Regions from separate parts of the Streptomyces sp. NBC_00203 genome, predicted to be linked through region 2. Evidence: riboswitches for the same ligand, from Rfam matches in the RefSeq annotation. Region 2 holds a riboswitch; the other holds the start of a gene.

Region 1 (3,404 bases), 2.0 Mb from region 2:
CCCCTTTTAGGGGCGCGGGGAACTGCGCAGTCTTTTGGGGGTCTGGGGGCGCAGCCCCCAGGAACGGATGGGACGGGTAGGGGCGGCGGGGGCGAAGAAACTGCCGGCTCAGACCGCGGGGACGCAGCGGCCGTCCTCCGTGCGGTACTGCCACTTCGCACCGTCCCGGACGAGTTCCCGCACGGCGGTGACGAAGCGCTCGACGTGCTCGTCGGGGGTACCCGCACCGAAGCTGACACGGATGGCGTTCAGGGACTTCTCGCCGGGCGCGGCCTCGGGGGCACCGCACTCCCCCTGGGTCTGCGGGTCGCTGCCGAGGAGGGTGCGCACCAGCGGATGGGCGCAGAACAGACCGTCGCGCACCCCGATGCCGTACTCCGCGGAGAGCGCCGCGGCGAAGTGCGAGCTGTTCCACCCCTCGACGACGAAGGAGATCACGCCGACCCGCGGGGCGTCGTCACCGAAGAGGGAGAGGACGCGCACCTCGGGGACCTCGGCGAGACCCGCGCGGACCGTGTCGATCAGGTGCTGTTCACGGGCGACGAGGGTGTCGAAGCCGGCCTCGGTGAGGGCCTTGCAGGCGGACGCGATCGAGTAGACGCCGATCACGTTCGGCGAGCCGGCCTCGTGCCGGGCGGCGCTCTCGTGCCACTCCACGTCCACGCCACCGTCCGTACGGCGGGACACCTTACGACTGGCGCCACCGCCCGCGAGGTACGGCTCGGCCTCGCGCAGCCAGTCGGAGCGGCCGGCGAGCACACCGGAGCCGAAGGGCGCGTACAGCTTGTGGCCGGAGAAGGCGACCCAGTCGACGTCCAGGTCACGGACGGACACCGGGTGGTGCGGGGCCAGCTGCGCGGCGTCGAGGACGATACGGGCGCCGTGCGCGTGGGCGGCGGCGGCCAGCTCGCGCACCGGCCACAGCTCACCGGTGACGTTCGAGGCGCCGGTGACGCAGACGAGGGCCGGGCCGTAGCCCCCTTCAATGGACACAGTGCGGCCGGCGAGGGCGCGCTCCAGCGTCTCGACGGCCTGGCGCGGGCTGCGCGGGGCGTTGAGGTAGGTGACCTGGGCGTCCTTCCACGGCAGCAGGGACGCATGGTGCTCGGTCTCGAAGACGAAGACCTGGCAGTCGGCCGGAAGAGTGGCGGCGAGCAGGTTGAGCGAGTCGGTGGTGGAGCGGGTGAAGACGACCTGGTCGCCCTCGCGGCAGTCCAGGAACTCGGCGACGGTCTTGCGGGAGTTCTCGAACAGGTCGGTGGACAGCTGCGAGAGGTAGCCGGCGCCACGGTGCACGCTGCCGTAGTAGGGGGCGTACGCCGCCACGTCGTCCCACACCCGCTGCAGGGCCGGGGCGCTGGCGGCGTAGTCGAGTGCGGCGTAGGTGACCTCGCCACCGGTGACGAGCGGGACGGTCACATCTCGCCCCAGAACAGGCAGAGGGGCACAAACGGTCTGGTCGGCGGCAGCGGTGGAGACAGACATGGCGAGCTCCTGTGAGAGGCAGGCGGGATCGCTGCGCGAGCGGGTACACCGGGGTACGGACGGCTCAGCGCAGGAAAGGCGAAGAAGGTGAAAAGGGGTACGCGGAAGTGGGGCGCTACGCCCTATCGCATTCGCTTGCTCACAGAAGGCTCCCTCGAACGACCAGGACCCCTGGGCTGTATCCACTCAAGTGAGTGGCGAGGGGTCCGCGCTTGCCGTAGACCTCGCTGCCTACGACCTGGTCTTCACCCGGGGCACCCCGCCACGGACGGAGGGTTGCCGGACAGTCGGCCGGGGCCTCATGACTGTCACTCATGACCTGATACAGCATCCTGCCAGAAGATCTTCGACGCGCAAGGCGCAGTCCAGGATCCGGACTGCGCCTTGCATCACATCGCGTACGGCGTAGGAGCCTGCGTACGGCTCAACGACTCAACGGCTCAGGCGCTGCTGGCCGCCACCCACCGCTCAAGAGTCCGCTTCGCGGCCCCGGAGTCGATCGACTGCGCCGCCTTCTCCATCCCGGCGCGGAGCTGGTCCACCAAGGGCACGTCGGTCGGCGACAGGGCCACCAGGGCCGCCGCCGAGTTCAGCAGGACCGCGTCCCGCACCGCGCCCGTCTCGCCGTCCAGGAGCCGTCGGGCGACCCCCGCGTTGTACTCGGGGTCGGCGCCCCGCAGTGCCTCCACCGGGACGATCTCAAGGCCGACGTCCCGCGGGTCGAAGGCCTCCTCGGTCACCTTGCCGTCGCGGACGACCCACACCCGGGAGGTGGCCGTGGTCGTCAGCTCGTCGAGGCCGTCGTCACCCCGGAACACCAGCGCGGACGAGCCGCGTTCGGCCAGTACGCCGGCAATGAGCCCCGCCATCCGGGTGTCGAAGCAGCCGACCGCCGAGGCGGTGACCCGGGCGGGGTTGGTCAGCGGGCCGAGGAGATTGAACGAGGTCGGAATCCCCAGATCGCGCCGGACCGCGCCGACGAACCGCATCGAGGGATGGAACTTGGCCGCGAAGCAGAAGGTGATCCCGGCCTCCTCCACCACCTGTGCCACCCGCTCGGGCGACAGGTCCAGGTTGATGCCGAGCCGCTCCAGCACGTCGGACGAGCCGCTCGCCGAGGACGACGCCCGGTTGCCGTGCTTGACGACCTTCGCCCCGGTACCCGCGATCACGATGGCGGACATCGTCGAGATGTTGACGGTCTTGGCCCGGTCTCCGCCCGTACCGACGATGTCGACGGCCGGCCCCGGGATGTGCAACGGCTTCGCGTGGGCGTACATGGTCTCCACGAGGCCGGTGATCTCCTCGACCGTCTCACCCTTGGCCCGCAGCGCCACCAGGAAGCCCGCGATCTGGGCGTCCGCGGCCTCACCGCTCATGATGCGGTCCATGGCCCACGCCGTGTCACCGGCGCTCAGGTCCTGCCCGGCGAGCAGCGCGCTCAGTACGTCGGGCCAGGAACGGCCCGCCGCGGTGTCGCCTCCAGCGGGGTTCACAGCGCTCATAAGCCGCTCCTGGGTCGGTCCCCGGAAAGGGACTCTGTGTGGGTCCTTGTGGGACTCCTTGTGGATGGGAACACCCTATCCAGGCCCGGGGACGGCAAAGAGCCCCCGTCCATGCACTGGACGAGGGCTCTTGCCGTGGCGATCAATGCCCGGTCAGGGGATCAGTGGTGGCCGTGGCCGCTCGTGATCTCCTTGTACTCCTCGACGGTGGGCTTGGGGATCTGGTTGTCGTCCCCGTAGAAGCCCTTGCTGAGCTTGGCGCGCAGCCGCTGCGTGCCCGGCACCTTGCGCTCGACACCGTTCTCGTCGACCGTCGGGCCGATCTCGGCCGGCTTGTACTGCTCGTGCGCGGTGAGCGTGTGCAGCGAGTCCTGGCTGAGCGGCACGTGCACCTCGATGAACTCACCGTGCGGC
Region 2 (3,404 bases):
CCGCGCCGCACCGCCTCGCGGTCACCGTCGCCGAGTGCCGAGCACACCCACTGGGCGCCCGCGTCCGGGCCGATCGCGGACAGGCCCGAGACCAGCCCGCCGCCGCCGCGCTTGGCTTTCAGCGAGCCGTTCTCGTCGACCTCGTAGGTGATCGGGCCGCGGTTGGACGCGACCAGGATGCGGTGGGCGCCCTGCGTTTTTCCGCCCTGCGTTGAAGCCATGCCTCGAAATCTAGCCCCCCGCCTAAACGCTCAAACGTTCACTTCGGCCGTATGCGACCCGCGGGCCGGTGGGGGCTGGTCGCGCCCCGCGGCGGAGCCGCAAATGTCACAGCCCCGCGCCCCTGACGGGGCCCGGTCTACGCGGCCCTTCGTTTCCTGTACTCGGCGATTTCGGACATCGGGGGGCGTTCCTCCGTGTCCACCGAGTACGTGCGCGGCTCGAAACCCTCCTTGCCGCGCTCGAACTGGGTGAGGGACGGGCGGATCATGTGGCCGCGGGCCAGCCTCAGCTGGGCCGTGCGGTAGATCGCGGCGGACATGCGGCCCAGCGCCTGGCCGTCCTGGTGGCGGTGTTTGCGGACGCCGACGTCGACCTGGGCGAGGGCGTCCAGGCCCACGAGGTGCAGGGCGTCGACGAGCATGCCCAGCTCGACGCCGTACCCGACGGGGAACGGCAGCTGTTCGAGCAGGGAGCGGCGGGCCGCGTACTCGCCGCCGAGCGGCTGCACGAAGCCCGCGAGCTGCGGCCAGTGCATGTTCAGCAGGGGGCGCGCCATGAGTTCGGTGACCCGGCCGCCCTGGCCCGCCGCCCCGCCCAGCGGTCTGTCGTACATGGCCTTGACCAGGTCCACGCCCGGGTCGGTGAGCAGCGGGCCCACGATCCCGGAGACGAAGTCGGACGAGAATTCCTTGAGGTCCGCGTCGATGAAGCAGACGATGTCCCCGCTCGTCACGAGCAGCGACCGCCACAGGACCTCGCCCTTGCCGGGCACGGTCGGGATCCGCGGCAGGATCTCGTCGCGGTGCACGACGCGCGCGCCCGCGGCGGCGGCGACCTCGGAGGTGCGGTCGGTCGAGCCCGAGTCGACGACGACGATCTCGTCGACGAGGGGCACCTGCTGCATCAGGTCGTGGCGGATGACGGCGACGATCTCGCCGACCGTCTCCTCCTCGTTGAGGGCGGGCAGCACTACGCTGACCGTCGATCCTGAGGTGCGTTTGGCGGCCATGAGCTTGTGGAGCGGGCGGTCGGTAACGGACCAGGAGCGTGTGCTCAGCCAGCGCTCGACTTCTTCCAGCACAGGCGGCTCCTCACTGTCTGATCACCCGGTGTCTCACGGTGTGATCCATCTCGCGGTTCGGACGACTATCTCAACTGTCCTGGCCTTCGGTTACAGTCTTGAACAACGCGGATGACCATCGCATGTCCTGGATCATCAGCCCGTACTGTGTTCAACAGTTCAACAATCAAATACCGCTCATCCAGAGGGGCAGAGGGATACGGCCCGATGAAGCCCCGGCAACCCTCCAGCCGGTCTCGTACGACTACGTTGTCGTCGCGAGGCTCCCGGCTCGGGAAGGTGCCAAATCCGTCTCACGGCGAAGTGCGCTGTGAGGAAGATGAGGAGAAAGGGCCTCGCCTCCATGGCTGCGCAGACAGTTGCAAGCACCACGAACACCGGAATCTCCGCCGACTCGGCCAACTCCGTGGACCTCGGTCCGGCCGCCGCGCTTTCCTGCCGCGAGTGCGGTCACCGCGTCCCGCTCGGCCCGGTCTTCGCCTGCGAGGAGTGTTTCGGCCCGCTGGAGATCGCGTACGACTTCTCGGCCTACGAAACCGAAGAACTCCGCAAGCGCATCGAAGCGGGTCCCGCGAACATCTGGCGTTACGCGCCCCTCCTGCCCGTCCCCGCGGACGTCGCCGAGAAGCCGAACATCAACCCCGGCTGGACCAAGCTCGTCCAGGCCGACAACCTCGCGCGCGAGCTCGGTGTCGACGCCGGCAAGCTCTTCGTGAAGGACGACTCCGGCAACCCGACGCACTCCTTCAAGGACCGTGTCGTCGCCCAGGCCATCGAGGCCGCCCGCGCCTTCAACTTCACCACCCTCTCCTGCTCCTCCACCGGCAACCTCGCCGGCGCGGTGGGTGCCGCCGCCGCCCGCGCCGGCTTCCGCTCCTGCGTGTTCATCCCGCACGACCTGGAGCAGGGCAAGATCGTCATGGCCGCGATCTACGGCGGTGAGCTCGTCGGCATCGAGGGCAACTACGACGACGTGAACCGTTTCTGCTCCGAGCTGATCGGCGACCCCGCCGGCGAGGGCTGGGGCTTCGTCAACGTCAACCTGCGGCCGTACTACGCGGAGGGGTCCAAGACCCTCGCGTACGAGATCTGCGAGCAGCTCGGCTGGCGGCTCCCCGACCAGCTGGTGATCCCGATCGCCTCCGGCTCCCAGCTCACCAAGGTCGACAAGGGCCTCCAGGAGCTGATCAAGCTCGGGCTCGTCGAGGACAAGCCGTACAAGATCTTCGGCGCCCAGGCCGAGGGCTGCTCGCCGGTGTCCGTCGCCTACAAGGCCGGCCACGACGTCGTACGCCCCCAGAAGCCGAACACCATCGCCAAGTCCCTGGCCATCGGCAACCCGGCGGACGGGCCGTACGTGCTGGATATCGCGCGGCGGACGGGTGGGGCCGTGGAGGATGTGAACGACGAGCAGGTGGTCGAGGCGATCAAGCTGCTGGCGCAGACCGAGGGCATCTTCGCGGAGACGGCGGGCGGTGTGACGGTCGGCGTGACGAAGAAGCTGATCGAGAACGGGCTGCTGGACCCGACGCTGACGACTGTTGTGCTGAACACCGGCGATGGTCTCAAGACGTTGGATGCGGTGGCCGGTACGGGGCTCACCGCGACGATTCGCCCCAACCTGGAGTCGTTCCGCGAGGCCGGCCTCGCATAGCCGTTTTCGTCTGCGGGCCGGTAGGGGCTGGTCGCGCCCCGCGGCGGAGCCGCATATCGATGCAGTCCCGCGCCCCTTTGGGGCGCTCCACCTGACCGGAGGTCACAAGGCATGAGCGTCAACGTTCGCATCCCCACCATCCTGCGCACCTACACCGGCGGCAAGGCCGAGGTGAGTGCCGAGGGTGGGACTCTCGCCGAGGTCATCGCCGACCTGGAGAAGAACCACACGGGTATCGCCGCGCGCGTGCTGGACGACCAGGGCAAGCTGCGCCGCTTCGTCAACGTGTACGTCAACGACGACGACGTGCGGTTCGAGCAGGGGCTGGAGACGGCTACGCCGGACGGTGCGGGCGTCTCGATCATCCCGGCCGTCGCCGGAGGCTGATCGCTACCCTCGGTAACGCCGAATACGCAGTGTTCATCGAATTGCCCTCTCCGTGAGAGA

What was found. Region 2 has a riboswitch for S-adenosylmethionine ahead of thrC (threonine synthase). Riboswitches for the same ligand answer to the same signal wherever they lie in the genome.
Region 1: linked by a shared signal. The riboswitch ahead of OG975_RS13070 (aminotransferase class V-fold PLP-dependent enzyme) and the one ahead of thrC (threonine synthase) in region 2 are both predicted to bind S-adenosylmethionine.

What each region holds. Positions count from the first base shown of each region.
Region 1 is NZ_CP108126.1:2,844,169-2,847,572, forward strand. Features, by position in the region: gene OG975_RS13070 (aminotransferase class V-fold PLP-dependent enzyme) at 109-1,485, opposite strand; SAM riboswitch class IV at 1,689-1,805, opposite strand; gene trpD (anthranilate phosphoribosyltransferase) at 1,926-2,990, opposite strand; gene OG975_RS13080 (cytochrome bc complex cytochrome b subunit) at 3,152-3,404, opposite strand, start outside.
Region 2 is NZ_CP108126.1:4,874,789-4,878,192, reverse strand. Features, by position in the region: gene OG975_RS21825 (trehalose-6-phosphate synthase) at 1-221, opposite strand, end outside; gene OG975_RS21820 (glucosyl-3-phosphoglycerate synthase) at 359-1,303, opposite strand; SAM riboswitch class I at 1,478-1,629, shown strand; gene thrC (threonine synthase) at 1,647-2,957, shown strand; gene OG975_RS21810 (MoaD/ThiS family protein) at 3,069-3,344, shown strand.